2 regions of the Mesorhizobium sp. M0514 genome follow, and region 2 is predicted to be linked to the other one. Evidence: riboswitches for the same ligand, from Rfam matches in the RefSeq annotation. Region 2 holds a riboswitch; the other holds the start of a gene.
What was found. Region 2 has a riboswitch for thiamine pyrophosphate ahead of thiB (thiamine ABC transporter substrate binding subunit). Riboswitches for the same ligand answer to the same signal wherever they lie in the genome.
Positions count from the first base shown of each region.

Region 1: it holds a riboswitch for thiamine pyrophosphate, as region 2 does, so the genes downstream of both, NKI61_RS31335 (YkoF family thiamine/hydroxymethylpyrimidine-binding protein) here and thiB (thiamine ABC transporter substrate binding subunit) in region 2, are expected to answer to the same signal.

Region 1 covers NZ_JAMYQZ010000145.1:204-7,586, forward strand. The annotation lists gene NKI61_RS31320 (GcrA cell cycle regulator) at 1-615, opposite strand, end outside; gene NKI61_RS31325 (hypothetical protein) at 699-1,073, opposite strand; gene NKI61_RS31330 (LexA family transcriptional regulator) at 1,153-1,815, shown strand; gene NKI61_RS31335 (YkoF family thiamine/hydroxymethylpyrimidine-binding protein) at 2,000-2,608, opposite strand; TPP riboswitch at 2,599-2,711, opposite strand; gene NKI61_RS31340 (GSU2403 family nucleotidyltransferase fold protein) at 2,863-3,309, shown strand; gene NKI61_RS31345 (hypothetical protein) at 3,560-3,811, shown strand; gene NKI61_RS31350 (DUF2934 domain-containing protein) at 3,972-4,211, opposite strand; gene NKI61_RS31355 (hypothetical protein) at 4,304-4,519, opposite strand; gene NKI61_RS31360 (DUF1236 domain-containing protein) at 4,618-4,947, opposite strand; gene NKI61_RS31365 (hypothetical protein) at 5,289-5,591, opposite strand; gene NKI61_RS31370 (hypothetical protein) at 5,752-6,081, shown strand; partial or broken gene NKI61_RS33020 (PRC-barrel domain containing protein) at 6,048-6,182, shown strand; gene NKI61_RS31380 (hypothetical protein) at 6,483-6,704, opposite strand; gene NKI61_RS31385 (hypothetical protein) at 6,963-7,370, opposite strand.
Region 2 covers NZ_JAMYQZ010000118.1:1,152-9,058, reverse strand. The annotation lists gene NKI61_RS29745 (M48 family metalloprotease) at 1-1,152, opposite strand, end outside; gene thiQ (thiamine ABC transporter ATP-binding protein) at 1,484-2,248, opposite strand; gene thiP (thiamine/thiamine pyrophosphate ABC transporter permease) at 2,245-3,843, opposite strand; gene thiB (thiamine ABC transporter substrate binding subunit) at 4,064-5,071, opposite strand; TPP riboswitch at 5,118-5,232, opposite strand; gene NKI61_RS29725 (thiamine diphosphokinase) at 5,395-6,051, shown strand; gene NKI61_RS29720 (ABC-F family ATP-binding cassette domain-containing protein) at 6,053-7,873, shown strand.

The DNA of each region.
Region 1 (7,383 bases), on a different contig from region 2:
GCCGCAGCACAGCATCTCCGGCCCTGGCCGGCTACCGGGAGCATCGTTGTCGGGGTCTTCCTCCAGCGTCAGGTCGAGCGGCGCGCGGCAGCGGTTGAACAGGCAGTCGATGAAGCGCATGGCGGCGACATGCGGCTGACGCCCGAGCGAAGCAGGGCGCGGCGCCGGCACATTGAAGCGATAGACTTCGCCGTCCACCACCAGCCGTCCTTCGCCCGGGATCGAGGGCGCCGGACGGGCTGGCAACAAAGGCCTGGCCGGCGTGTGTCTGGCTTGCCTGGCGACCGGTGTGGCCGGTGCGGCCGGCTTCGAAACTTCAGGCCGCCTTACCGGCTTGCTCGGCTGAACGGGCAGGATCTTCCCTGCCGTGTTCTCGTTGGCTGCAGCCGGCGCCGTCGCATTCTTCCTCGGTCGGCCGCCCGACCTGCCGCCTCTGGGGTTGGCGAAGCCGATGGTCTTCGACGCGCTGTTGCGGTGGACGATGCCGATGATGGCGTTGCGCGAGACCGGACTGCCGCGCAGCGCCGTGAAGCGGACGGCGATCCCTGTGGCCGACAGGCCATCCCTCAGCCAGACGGCGATCTCCTGCAATTCGGTGTCGGTATAGGCAGTCATGTCGGTATCCATTGATTGCGCGCAAAGGCCGAGCGCCGGCCCCGAGGGCCTACGGGAAAAATCAGAGCGGATGGTCGGTGCGGTCAGCCGATACTGGCGGCCGGCAGCGAGCCGGCGAGATGCCGCAAGGCGGCTTCGGCGGCCGCTTTGGTGAGGGCGGAAACCGCCCTGCCCGTCAGCCGGTCGAACAGGATGACGGTGCCATCTTCCGTGCGGATGCAGGAAAGGTCCTGCCCGCCGGAGACAGCCCTTGGCGCACCGGCGGCGCCATGGGCCGAAGAGGTGGCCGGAGTCGGGAGAGGAGCGGCTCCGGCCGTTCCGGTCGATCGGGGGGACGACGGTTCGAACGGATCCGGGGCAGAAGCCCCGGTTTGCGTCCGGACCGGGGAGGAGGACAGCCCGGACGATGGGAGAAAGCTGAGGATGCCTGCGGAAACGCTTGCGGTTTGTTCGATCATGCGCTAAGCGTACGATATGTACGAAACGTACGCAAGCGAAATCGTACGTACTGGACGATAAATTCAGGCAATTTGTACGATGCAGGAACCGAGGCACAGATTGCAGCAGGCACGGGCGGAGGCAGGTTATGCCTCGCCGAGCGACGCCGCGCGGGCATTGCGCGACATCAACAAGAACACGCTGATCAGTCACGAGAACGGTAACCGGCCGCTGTCGCGCAAGGCGGCGGAGAAATACGGCCGCCTGTTCGGCGTCGATCCCGGCTGGCTCTTGTTCAACGGCGACGGCGGCAGCCTTGCGGGGGGCCATTTCGGCTTTGACGAGTCGGGCCGGCAGATCCCGATGCCGTCGCTGGCCACCGTCGATGTGCCCATCGTCTCATGGATCAGCGCCGGCGAACTCGGCAGCCAGGACATGGTGGTCAATCTCAGCGACTATCCGACCATCCCCACCACCGATCTGGAGCAGGGCCAATGGATTGCTCTGCGCGTCGACGGCCCGTCGATGAACAAGATCTCGCCACCGGATTCGATCATCTTCGTCAACCTCAGGGACAAGCGGCTGGTGACCAATGGCTGCTACGTCATTTCTGACGAATCCGGCCAGGCCACCTACAAGCGTTACCGCCCCAACGAGAACCCGCCCTTCCAGCCGGCCTCCTACATGGACATCCCGCCGCCGGCGCTCGAAGGCGCCATCACCATCATCGGCCGGGTGAAGCGCTCGATGATCGATATGTGAGGGAGAAGGCGGTGAGGCGCAATCTCCCCCCTCGAGGGGGAGATTCGTGGGCATCGCGGTCTTCGCCAATCGCCAATGGCTCCCCTCCTCTCTGTGCTGAGGGGTCAGAGGCATCTCCTCCACGCAATGGGTCAGATAAACCAGCCACGGCAATATCCTCAAGGAACGACGCTTGAGCCGCGGCTCAGACGGCGCTCGGGCTGTTCGCCGAGATCGTGATGTCGAGGGTGACGTGGCCGGCGCCGGGGCCGAAGCGGCAGAAGGCCTCGTTGAGCGTGGCAAACACCGCACCGGCATCGCCACGCAATTTGGTGCAGAAGTTCTTTGAGCGCTCAAAGACGCCGGACTGTTTCAGGAAATCCATGCAGCCGTAGATCTCGTCCATATGGTCGCCCGTGCCCCTAACGTAGAGCGAGAACTGCGCCGCCACCGGCTGGCCGGTCGACGGCGTGGCCTGGACAGCGCGGATCGCGGCGATCTTGCGCTCGTCCAGCGGAATGGCGGGGCCGCCGGTCTCGTCGGAGCGGCAGATCGGATCGTCGGGCTCGCCCGGACAGCCGCGCGAGACCGCCGCCGAAAGCACGCAGTGCTTGCCGCTTTTGGCCGCCGCGACGAACAGGTCGCGCATGGCGGGAAACAGCACCTCGGGCGGCCCGACCATAAGGGTCGAGATGTCATCGGTTTCGATCCGCAGCCGGTCGCGCCAGGGATCGAGCGCGCCGAGCGCGCCGAGGATGACGCCGACGAAATCGTCGGTCATGGGATAAAGGGAAATCTGTGCGCCTGAAAACATCGCCCGCCTCGCTCCGCTGGTATTATCCAGATCAGCTTTAGGGTCCGAAGGCTTGCCGCCCTCATCTCAGCCCCGACGATACGGAGCACCCCTGTGGATGGGCGGGTTAAAGCACCGTTCGCGGCATTGGGGAAGCCGTTTGTTGAGGCACTGCGGGAAAGTGTTTTGGGCCAGACGTGCCGGGCGCCCGGGCGTTCAGAGCGACTCGTCAGTTCGTTGCGTTATAAGATTTCCACGAATTTCTTATAACTGCGTTGGAATTCAAGCTGATAAACGTAATTATAAGAAAACGGCAGAGCCTCCGCCCAGCCCTTACGGTTTCTGGATTTCCTTATCCGCGACCCCATCCGAACTGTGCTGCTGCATCGCTCGGGCTTGCCTGTGCTGGTCCCCTCGCCCAGCGCTACGCCATCCACAAGCTGATCGTCGCCTCGCGACGCGGGCCGAGCGCTGGCGCCAAGCGGGAGAAGGATCTCCATCAAGCGCGCCTGCTGACCCAAGCGCTCGAAGCCACACGTCGCCAGGACGACCTTGCCCTCGCCTTCATGGAAGCGTGGGACAAGGGCGAAAACTGGCGCGAGACGATCCGGCGCGGCTTGAACCTGTTCGACGCCGACACGAGGGAAACAGTCAACACCATCCTGGGAAAAGCCCTCCGCGAAATTGGTGCGACTCCTGAAGGATTCACGATGCGTGATTAGCTGAAGCGACCGCTGCTATATTCATTGCCATCGTCCCAACCGTACGAAATTGGCTTGACGCTGATTCGTACATAAAGTACGATATCTCTTTTCGCAGAGAGGAATGTCCTTGAGCACAGCGAACCATGTTGCCTTCGCCGATCTCTCTCGTCCTTTGCTGTCACCCCCGTCGTTGCCGCCGCCTTTGTTGCCGCCCCCTTTGTTGCCCTTGTCATTCGATCAGTGCGAACGCCTCGCCGGGGCTTGGCGAATGGCTAGCCAGGACATCGCCGACGACATCCGCTTCATCCGCCAATATCTGAAAGTCGTTGCCGAGAAGAACGAGAGGCTGTCGACCGGCACCCTTGTTCACAGCCGCGCCTATGTCGAGGCCTGCGCCGGCTGGCTGCCACAGACCGTGACGCGCTATCTGCGCCACCTGCGCCAGATCACCGAATGCGAACTGGCTATGACAGCTGCCGGGATTCGCTTTGCGCTGTCGAGTTATGCCTGGGAGGCATGAGGGGCGGCTGTCGCCAAACACAAGGAATTGCGCTGCCCGTCGCAGGCGCAATTCGTCAGGTTGAGAGGCTCGGGCGCGCCTGAACGGCGGGCGCCAAGGATGGCCCGGCCAGCGAATTCCGGCCTTGCTCTATTTCGACTGGCCTCGTTTCAACTTGGCCTTATTTCGATTTGGCTTTGCCGGACTTTGCGGCGGCAGGCTTCGCTGCCTTTGGCTTGGCGGCTGCCTTGGCGGGCTTGGCGTCAGCTTTCTTCGCCGCCTTTTTTGGCTTGGCGACCGCGCCATCGACTTCAGCCGTGGCCTGCTCCCAGTGTTCCTGATGCGCGCCTTCAGGCCGGCCGGCCTTTTCCCAAATCTCGTGCGCGCGCTGGCGAATGCGGTCCTGTTTGTCGTCCGTCACTTAAGCCTCCGTGGTTGGGTCCGGTCGGTTGGTCCAGATTCCACGAAAACATTAGCCGAAAATTCGGCCGGCGTCTTGAGTGACGAGACATCTCAGCGCGGGTCGGAAATCACCGCAACGCCGAGCAGCGCCGCTTTCTTGACGATCAGCCCCGCGAGGTCGGCATCCGAACGATCGGTGCCGGTGCGCTCCCGCAGGAGCGCGATCGCTTCCTTCATCGATAACAGCGCCGTGTTGCGCTCGGCCAGCAACTTGTCGCAACACGCCGCAACATTGGCGGAGTTCGGGGTCTCGACATGCGGCAACATGGCAATTCTCCTTTCATCATGTTCGTCATTCGGCCCTGCCGCCCTTTTAGGAAGAACGACAGGGCCGTATCACCGATGAATGGTTAGGTTGTCGAGCGTTACTCGACCACCTCGACAATCCTGCGCGTGCTGGGGTCGACCAACACGGTATGGTTGTCGACGACGGCGTATCTGTACTGAACGTCGGGAACCTCCTGCAGCTCGACAGTGTCAGGCAAGGCAGTGCCGACATTCAATTCGACGCCGAGCAGATTAACCGAGGCAAGCGGATGTTTCTTTACGTACTGGTGCACGACCGTGCGCTGTTCCGGGGTGATGATCACCTGCTGCTGTGCCGGCTGCGTGACGATGACCTCGTCGGCGGCGGCAATGCCGATACCAGCGATCATGGCGAGCCCGGCGACGGCGGGAATAAGGATGGTTTTCATCTTCGTCTCCTGTCGTTGTTGGCGAGCTCCGCCGTGTTCCCGCATGAGGCGAAAACAGCGCAGATCGAGGTGGCGGGCTCCTGGAGGCAAACGCAGCCGGTACGGTCTTGTTCCGCAAGCGGAGACTAAATTGATCGGCTTCCCGGTCATGCCAGCAGAACCCGCACCCGCAAGATTCGCATTGAAGCACAATCCCTCAGGAGACCTTCGACATGGATGATGCACGGCTCCAATTCCGGTGGCGATCGCGGCCGGCGCCGGCATTGATCCGGTGACCGCGTCGCCCGGCCAAGACCGGAACCGACCGCCTTCGTGCCACGCCGTGAAGTTTCAAGCAAAGGTCATTGCTTCGGCGGCTGCGCAGGCACCTCGCCAGGCTTGATCACCGGCGTCTTGCCCTGATCCGGCGGCGGCTGCGTCATACCCTGGTCACCACTGGGCGGCGGCTGCAGCACGCCGCCGCAGGGACCGAGCGTGCTGGTCGATTCGCCGCCGCCATTGGCGACCGGCGGCTTCTGACCATCGTCCTGAGGCTGCGCCTGGCAAGGCGCGGCAGGGCCGTGCTGGTCGCCATTGTCCTGCGCAGCCGCCGGGTCGGCCAGCGCCAAGAGCAGCACGCATGGGATGAGGGGGAAAGTCTTCATGGTCCAGCTCCTCTGGATTCATCTCCTTGGCAAAGCAGACTAGTCCTTGGCAAAGCAGACTGGCGGCAATTGGTTCCACGGAGATGGAGTGGTTGCCGGAACCTGACAGCCGGAAGTGAGTTCCACCTTCTCGACGCAAAGCCGCCCGGAGGAGGCAATCATGGAAGAACGAAACAGAAAACCCAATGACGAGGTCGAGGCGCCACCGAGCAAAAACGATGCCCGCGACAGGATGGCCAATGACGAGGTGGAAGCGCCGACGCCGCGCCGGCAGGATTGGGATGCGCTGCGTGGCGCAACGGTCCTGCCCGACGGAGCAGATGAGGAAAGCCTGCCGGACACCACCGGAGTCGAGAAGGAAGGCGAACTGCCCGAGGAGGATGACGACAACCCCTACCAGGACAGTGACGATGCCTTGCCCGACGACGCCGAGGAAGCCGCCATTGGTCACGACCTGGCGAGGCGCGGCGGCCCGTTCGACGAGGTGTAAGGGCAGCGACCGCGGACTTTCGAGAGGTTTCCCGGGACGTCCACGCCGTCACCAGTTGGACCAAGGATGAGCTGAAGGCGATGCCGGAGCATCGCGATTGATATTTCGAAGGATCCGGCTGGTCGGATCCTTCGTTTAAGGGGCCTTGGCGGTTTGGTTAATTTAGCCCTTGTGGTCAAGGACTGGACGGCGACGGCGACACACCTTCGACAGCCGCGAGGCAGCCGAGAGCACGAACGCGAAGTCCAATGTTCCAAGCGCCGTTGAGGCCGCTCGCCTGAAATCTTCAAAGTGCGCAAGAGATTGTCCGCCGCAGGCGGTGCGCACACGCTCCAGTATCGCAGACGACCGGCGTAACAGCCCATCGACCGCCGGCACTTAGTGCCGACGGGCGCATGGCTTCAATTCGACCCGGGATCGCCGAGCGCCTCGGTGACGAAGGACGCCGCGATCAGGTCGTCGGCGTCGAGGCGTAGGGAGCCTTCGACACCTCCCATGATGGCTGCGACCTTCTGGAAGGTCTGCATCTCGTGTTCAGTAACGCTGGCGTCTCGCATCCTGGCTTTCAGATCGGCGATGCGTCGGCCCAGCGAGGCCGACGTTCCGATTTCTCTGTTCGACATGGTGTCCTGCTCCTCCCCCAACCCATGCTGTGGAAGTACTCAAGGCTGCCTATATATAAGGCAGCGCGAATACAGTCGCCGCAACGCGCGATATCTGGGAAGGTTCCGGCGCCAAATAGTCACGAAATAATACGTGTGGGGCTCAGTTATGGCCGCCCACGCGGCGGTAGACACCGCAAACCAGCGGCTGTCCATCGGGCTGGCCAACCCGCGTCGCGGGTCGCGAACGCGGGTCGGACTTGATCGCTGCGCGAACAGTCAGCGAGAAGCCGGCACCACGCCGGACACCGAGCGCGCCGTTTCGGGCGAAAACACCACGAAAGCAAAAACCAGAACGGCAGCGGCGACGATGAGCGAGCCGCCGGCGACGATCGGTTCAAGCGCCGGGTTTCCCTGCAGCATCATATACAGCGCCGGCAGCATGATCACCAGGCCGAGTGTGTAGAGCCCGTAGTGGATCATGGCGATGCGACGCGCCGCCTTTTGCGGATTGAGCGCGTAGTAGCCGCCGAAGATGGCGCTCGTCACCCAACCGAGCAGATTGATATGCGCGTGCGCCGGAAAAGCGGCGTGGTCACCCGAGATCGCCATCTGCAGGCCGGCCGCAATCCCCAACATCAGGAACAAGATGGCAGTTTTGAAAAAGAGTTCTGAAACCCTCGGCATGTCATTTCTCCCC
Region 2 (7,907 bases):
CGAGGGGGCCGCTGTCAAAAGCCGGTAGACCTGACCGCCGGCGCGGATCACCGCAATGTCGAACTGCCAGCCATCGGCGCCGGCGTGCGCGGTCGCCGCCTGGTTGCCGTCGATCGTCTCCTGGCGCACACTGGTCTCGTCGAGACCGGCCACCCAGCCGCTTCTGATGTAGTCGGTCAGCGCACGATCCTTGTCGATCGACACACCGTCGAAGCGGATCGCCATGTCGCCGGGACCGGTCGCCGTCACTGCCGCCGCCGAATTGTCGATGATGAAGCCGTCGGGCACCGTGAACGAAACGCCGAGGCCCGGATGCAGGAAGGTCTGGCCGCGCACATAGCCCTCTTCCGGCGTGTCGCCATAGAGCAGGCCGTCTATCCCGGCCAGGAAGGAATCGCGGTCGCGGGTGCCGATGCCCGGCGCGCCGAACTGGCGGGCGTGGCGCTGCGCCAGATCAATTCGCTGCGGCGTGTTGGGGTGCGTGGCCAGGAAGTCGAGGCTGGCGTCGGTGGCGCCGCTGATCGAGCGGAAATCGGTATAGGCCGACATCGACTGCAGGAAACGCCCGGCGGCATAGGGATCGTAACCGGCCTCGCCGATCGACTTGATGCCGATCGCGTCTGCCTCCAGCTCCTGGTTGCGCGAGAACTGCGCCAGCCTCAGCTTGCCGCGGATCAATGCCTGCTTGGCGGTCGGGCTGTCGCCCAGCACATCGGAGACCACCTTGGTCGCCAGGCCTTCCTCGGCCTCGAGCTGCTGGCGCTGCAAGCCGTGATTGGCGGTGACGTGGCCCATCTCATGCGCGATGACGGCGGCGAGTTCGGCCGAATCATTGGCCAGCGCCAGCAGGCCGCGGGTGACGTAGAGATAGCCGCCCGGCAGCGCGAAAGCGTTGACGTTGGGCGAATTGAGGATGGTGATGCGATAGGTCTGGGTCGGATTGGCCGACACCACGGTCAGGCTGCCGACAACCTTGGCCACCATGCGCTCGAGCTTGGGATCGGAATATTCGCCGCCATAGGTGGCAAGGATGCGCGGATGCTGTGCCTTCGCCAGTTCGGCAAGCTTGCTGTTGGCGGCGACATTGTCGACCGTGATCGGCTTGTCGGAAGGCTGGAAGCCGGATTCCTGCACTTCGGGAGGCGTGAACATCTGGCAGCTGGCCAGCGCCACGGCAAGGCCGGCCAGCGCGAGGAAGCGCACCAGCGGTCTGCGTTTCAAAGTGTCGGTGCCGGTCGGCAGCACGGCGTTCCTTCAGCTCTCGGCGCATGATTTGGACCGGGGTCCGCGCCAGCGAAAAATCGGTTTTCGTTGGCAATCCTGCACACATCAAAAAACCTACAGCGTTTACGCATCCGGCCGGATGCGGCGCTGTAGGGGGCAAATCACGGCTCGTGCCGGACCAGTACTAAGCGGACCTAGCCACATCAGCTGGACCATGGCAAGCAAGCGCCACATCACCTGTAGCCGGTTTGGTCGTAAATTATGTCCGCTTCCGGGCAATATCGCGTGATCCGCCCGAACTTGCGCCGATATAGCGCCGAAACGCTTCAGGGCCAGTGCCGTCGAAAAAATCGGCGGCAGGTCCCGTCGCGGCAACCCTGCCATTGTCCAGAAAAACCATCTGCTCGCCGATACGGCGAGCGTCTTCCGGCTGATGCGTGACGAACAGCACCGTCATCGCCCGCTCGGCATGAACGCCGGCCACCAGGTCGAGCATGTCGTCGCGCAGTGCTGGCCCGAGCGAAGCGAACGGCTCGTCGAGCAGCAGCACCGGCCGGTCGCGCACCAGAACGCGGGCGAGCGCCACGCGCTGCCTTTCGCCGCCGGAGAGTTCGCGCGGCAGGCGCATTTCCTTGCCGGCCAGGCCGACGCGGTCAAGCGCCTCGGCGATTGCGGCGCGATCGGCGTCGGTCAGGTTGAGCGATGGCGAGCGGCCGAGCCCGACATTCTTCTCCACCGAGAGATGAGCAAACAGATTGTTTTCCTGGAATACCATCGACACCGGCCGCACCGAAGGCGGCTCGGCGCCGACATCGGCGCCGCCGATCAGCACACGACCGGACTCTGGCGTCTCGAAACCAGCCACCAGATTGAGCAAGGTCGATTTGCCCGAACCACTTGCCCCCATGATGGCGGTGATCTTCGATGTATCGAATTCGACATCGAACAGGAATGACGTTTCGCCATAGCTGAACGAGACCTTGTCCAGCCGGACAGTCGTGCCTTTCTCCACAGCGGACGTCACGATCTCTCTCCCCGTCCCAGCCAGTCTGCCGCGACCACCAATGCAAGGCAGACCGCCCCGAGCAGCAAAGCCAGCCCGGCAGCATCGGCCGTGCGATAGCTGCCCATGCGCGCCAGCAGGAGATAGGGCAAGGTCTGCACCGAATCGCTGCCGAACAGCGCGATGACGCCGAGATCGCCGAGCGACAGTGCCATCGCGAAGGCAAAGCCGGTGGCCAGCGGCCGCCGGAGCGATGGCCAGTCGACCAGAAGCAGCCGGTTCCAGCCCGCAATGCCGAGCTGCGCGCACAGCTTTTCGTGGCGCTCGCTCGCCGCATCATAGGCCGGGCGCATCGCGCGGATGGCAAAGGGCATCGCCATCACCGCATTGACGGTGACGACCATGACCGGCGCTATAGCAAAGACATCGCTGACCGTGCGCAGCAGGAGAAACCAGCCGGCGCCGATGACGATGGGCGGCACGACGAGGACGAAGCCGGCACCTGTGTCGGTGGCATGTTCGAGCAATGAACGGTCACTGGACCGGCGGCGCAGCGACAATGCCCGCCGAGCCATGATCAGCGACAGCGACAGCGACACCGAAAGTAGCGCCGCAGAGAAGGCGAGACCGGCGCTGGTCAGCGTCGCCTGACGCACGGCACTCTCGCCCGCCAACCGGCCGAGATCGGCGTCGAGGCCGGACGCGACGGTGGCCGCCATTGGTCCGGCGACGAACAGCAAGGCGAGCACGATCAGGACGGCGTTGAACGCTGTTTCTGCTTTGCCGGCCAAGTGATAGCAACGCGGCGCGACAGGCAAATTGGCGTCGCCGGTCATATTGGCGCCGAGCCGCGTCAGCGCCAGCATGACGGCAAAAGTCAGCGCGATCTGCAGCACCGTCAGCGTCACCGCTCGCGCCGGATCGAAGTCGAAACGCAGCGCCTGATAGATGGCGACTTCCAGCGTCGTCGCCGCCGGCCCGCCGCCGAGGATCAGGACGATGGTGAAGGAGGTGATGCAAAGCATGAAGACAAGCCCGGCGACGCCCGGCAGCGCGGCGCGCAGCACCGGCCACTCGATCAGCCGGAAGGCTGGCCTCGCTCCCATGCCGAGCTGGCTCGCCAGCCGCCATTGATCGGCCGGCACCGTGCCCAGCGCTTCGAGGAACAGCCGGGTGGCCAGCGGCAGGTTAAAGAAGACGTGGGCGACGAGGATGCCCGGCAGCCCATAGATGTCGGGCCAGCTCTGGCCACCGATCGCGGCGAAAAAACCGGCGCGGCCATAGAGCGCCAGTATGCCCAGCGCTCCGACAATTGCCGGCAAGGCAAGGGGCACAGTGAACAGCTGCAGGATGAAGCCGCGTCCGAAGAAGCGCGGATGCCGCGACAGCGCCCGGGCGACGAAGAGCGCCGGTACGGCGGAAAGCAGAGTCGAGAGCGCAGCCTGCCAGAGCGTGAAGCGGACAACGCGCAGGAGATAGAGGTCAAAGGCGGACGCGGCGCCGGAAAGGTCGTGCGCGCCTTCGCGGATAAGGCCGGCGAAGGCGCCACCGATCAGCAGCGCGATTGCCGCAAGCGCGACAATGCCGGCCGTGATGCGGGGGTCAGAGCGTTGCACTCTTTACCGGGCGTCGCGTTCCTTCGCGCCCCCCTCTGTCCTGCCGGACATCTCCCCCACGAGGGGGGAGATTGGCGGTTTTAGCGCTCCGCTCATTCCTGCAGCTTCGGAGATTGGCGAAAGTCAACGTAAAGGCCAATCTCCCCCCTCGTGGGGGAGATGTCCGGCAGGACAGAGGGGGGCGCCGTAGAGCACTCATCTTTTGACTATACAGCCAAATCTACTTGCTCATCACCGCCAGCCATTCATCCACCCAGGCCTTGCGATTTGCCGCGACCTCTTCCGGGCTGAACAGCAAGGTCTTCGCCGGCTTGACCAGCCTATCAAAAGCCGGATTGAGCGGCTTGTCGGTTTTCCCGGCCGGGAACATCCAGTTGGTCTCCGGAATGACATCCTGGAATTTCGGCCCGGTCATGAAGGCCAGGAACTTCGCCGCCAGCGGATTCTTCGCGCCCGTGGTGGTGATGCCGGCGACCTCGACCTGCAGATACTCGCCTTCCTCGAACGAGGCCGCCTGGTAGCGCCCGGTGTTCTCGGCCACCATGTGGTAGGCCGGCGACGTCGTATAGGAAAGCACCATCGGCGCCTCGCCCTTGGTGAACAGGCCGTAGGCCTCGCTCCAGCCCGGCGTCACCGTCAGCACTTTGCCCTTGAGTTTCGCCCAGGCTTCCGGCGCCTTGTCGCCATAGACCGACTTGACCCACAGCAGCAGGCCAAGGCCCGGCGTCGACGTCCTCGGATCCTGGATGACGATCTTGTCGGCGGCATCGCCCTCGACCAGTTCCTTCAGGCTCTTCGGCGGGCTCTTCAGCTTTTCGGTGTCGTAGACGACGGCGAAATAACCATAATCATAGGGCACGAAAGTGTCGTCGCTCCAGCCGCCCGGCACGTTGTTTTCAGCCACCGCGCCATGTGGGACAAACAGGCCGGAAGCCTTGGCTTCAGCGGTGAGGTTGGTGTCGAGACCAAGCACGATATCGGCCTTGGTCGAGGCACCTTCGAGCTTGACGCGGTTGAGCAGCGCGACGCCGTCGGCCACCGAGACGAAGTCGACGCTGCAGCCGCACTCGGCCTCGAATTCCTTCTTCACCTGGGGGCCCGGACCCCAGTCGGCAGTGAAACTCTCATAGGTATAGATCGTGAGTTTTTCCTGCGCTGACGCAGAGCTTGCCAGTAGCGAAACAGCAAGCCCCAGCGCTGGGACAAAACGGGACAAAAACATGCGCATCGGCGCCTCCTTCTTCATTCGTGTTGAAAGGAATTGAGGCGTCGGGCTGTCCGAAGCGTCTAATCCCTCCGCCGGTACAAACCGGATCAGGTTCAGCGGGTTGGCGAGACTGCCTCTCAGCCGGTCCGCGAAGATCGCGTCCGGCACCCCGTTAGAGCGTTTCGACACATAGGCCCGGCCAAGGTGCCCCGCAAGTGGAAGTTTGCCCGAGCATGATCCCGGAAAGTGGAATCCGTTTCCGGAAGAAGATCATGCTCCAACAAAGAGTGACGGTGCCGCTCGGCCTTCCGTTTCGTCGGCGGGGCTGGTAAGGGCCAGCGGATATGAGCACATTCACCATCCTACTTGGCGGCGATCTCGTCCGCACGCCGCGGCTCGACCGCCAGGTCGCGGGCACGCGCGTCATCGCCGCCGACGCCGGCATCGGTCATGCCCGCCAGCTCGGCCTGATGCCGGAGCTGTGGGTCGGCGATTTCGATTCCGTGCCGGCGGACCTGCCTGCCGATCTCGCCGCCGTGCCGCGGGAGGTGTTTCCTCCCGAAAAGGACAAGACCGATGGCGAACTGGCGATCGCGGCGGCATTGGGACGCGGCGCCACCAGCCTGGTGCTGGCCGGCGCTTTCGGCGGCAAGCGCGCCGACCACGCCTTCCTGCATCTGGCGCTCAGCCTGCGGCTGGCAGAGACAGGCACAAAAGTGCTGTTGACCAGCGGAGCGCAGGAAGGCGCCCCTCTGCTGCCTGGCAAGGCCGGCTTCGACTATGCCGACGGAACGCTGTTTTCGGTGCTCGGCTTTTCCGATCTTTCGGGCCTCACCGTGTCCGGCGCGAAGTGGCCGCTCGACCATGTCGAGGTCGTGTTCGGCTCGTCGCTGACCATCTCGAACGAGGTCAAGTCCAACAAGACCGGGGGCCTCGAAATCGCGCTCGGCCATGGCCGCGCGCTGCTGCTCGCCCACCCCTATCCCTTGCCTGAAAGCTGATATGGCCCCGCCCCTTCTCAACCTCGACGGCATAAGACTGACCTTTGGCGGCACGCCGCTGCTCGATGGCGCCGAACTGACGACGTCCGCCGGTGACAAGATCGCGCTCGTCGGCCGCAACGGCTCCGGCAAGTCGACGCTCCTGAAGATTGCCGCCGGTCTGATCGAGCCGCAAGACGGCGAGGTCTTCCGCCAGCCTTCGGCAACGGTGCGCTATCTCCCGCAAATGCCCGACATGGACGGCTTTGCCAATGTGCGTGCCTATGTCGAGGCCGGGCTTGGGCCTGCCGACGATCCCTACCGCGCCACATATCTGATGGAGCATCTCGGCCTCGCCGGCACGGAGAACCCCAACGATCTCTCCGGCGGCGAGGCGCGCCGCGCAGCACTTGCCCGCGTCATGGCGCCCGAACCCGATATTCTGCTGCTTGATGAGCCGACGAACCATCTCGATTTGTCGGTCATCGAATGGCTGGAAGAAGAGCTTGTCCGGACGTCTTCGGCGCTGATCGTCATCTCGCACGACCGTCGCTTCCTCGAACGCGTCTCGCGCGCAACTGTCTGGCTCGACCGTGGCCAGACCCGCCGCCTCGACAAGGGCTTTGGCCATTTCGAGGAATGGCGCGACCTTGTGCTGGAAGAGGAAGAGCGCGAACAGCACAAGCTCGGCCGCCAGATCGTGCGCGAGGAGCATTGGCTGCGCTATGGCGTGACGGCTCGCCGCAAACGCAACATGCGCCGCCTGGGCGAACTGCAGACCATGCGCCAGCGTTTTCGCGGCCATCGCGGCGCCGAGGGCTCGGCCACCATGGTGGCCAGCGACGCCGCCGAATCCGGCAAGCTGGTGATCGAGGCCAAGAACATCGAAAAGAGCTTTGGCGACCTCACCGTGGTCAAAAGCTTCTCGACCCGCATCCAGCGCGGCGATCGCGTCGGCCTTGTCGGGCCGAACGGCGCCGGCAAGACGACGCTGTTGAAGATGCTTACCGGCGAGATGAAGCCCGACGCCGGCTCGGTGCGGCTCGGCACCAATCTGGAAATCGCCACGCTCGACCAGAAGCGCGAGGCGGTCGATCCGGCCGAGACCCTGGCGCAGTATCTCACGGACGGGCGCGGCGAAAACCTCGTCATCAATGGCGAGCAGCGCCATGTCGTGTCCTACATGAAGGATTTCCTGTTCAAGCCGGAACAGGCGCGCACCCCGGTGCGCGAGCTGTCCGGCGGCGAACGGGCGCGGCTGCTCCTGGCGCGTGTTCTGGCGCGGCCGGCCAACCTTCTAGTGCTCGACGAGCCGACCAACGATCTCGACATGGAGACGCTGGAACTGTTGCAGGAACTTGTCGCCGGCTTTGCCGGCACGGTCATCCTGGTCAGTCACGACCGCGACTTCCTCGACCGCACCGTCACCAGCATCATCGCCCCGGACGGAGGCGGCCGCTGGATCGAATATGCCGGTGGCTATTCCGACATGCTGGCGCAGCGCGGCGGCACCCGGCTCGACGACCGCAAGGCGCGCGCCAAGGCCGAAGCCAGCGATGCGCCGGCGCCGGGCAAGAGCGAGCCGGCAGCGCCAAAAGGGCCGTCGAAGAAACTGTCGTTCAAGCAGAAATTCGCCCTGGAATCCTTGCCCAAGAAGATCGAGGCGGTAATGGCCTCGATCTCGCGGTTGGAAAACAACATTGCCGATCCCGCCTATTACGAGCGCGACCCGGCCTCGTTCCAAAAGACCATCGCCGCCCTCGACAAGGAACGCGCCACGATGGCCGCACTCGAGGAAGAGTGGCTGGAGCTGGAAATGCTGCGTGAGGAGATGGAGGGGTAGCATTGCCTGCGGTCTTTTATGCGCGTATATTGTG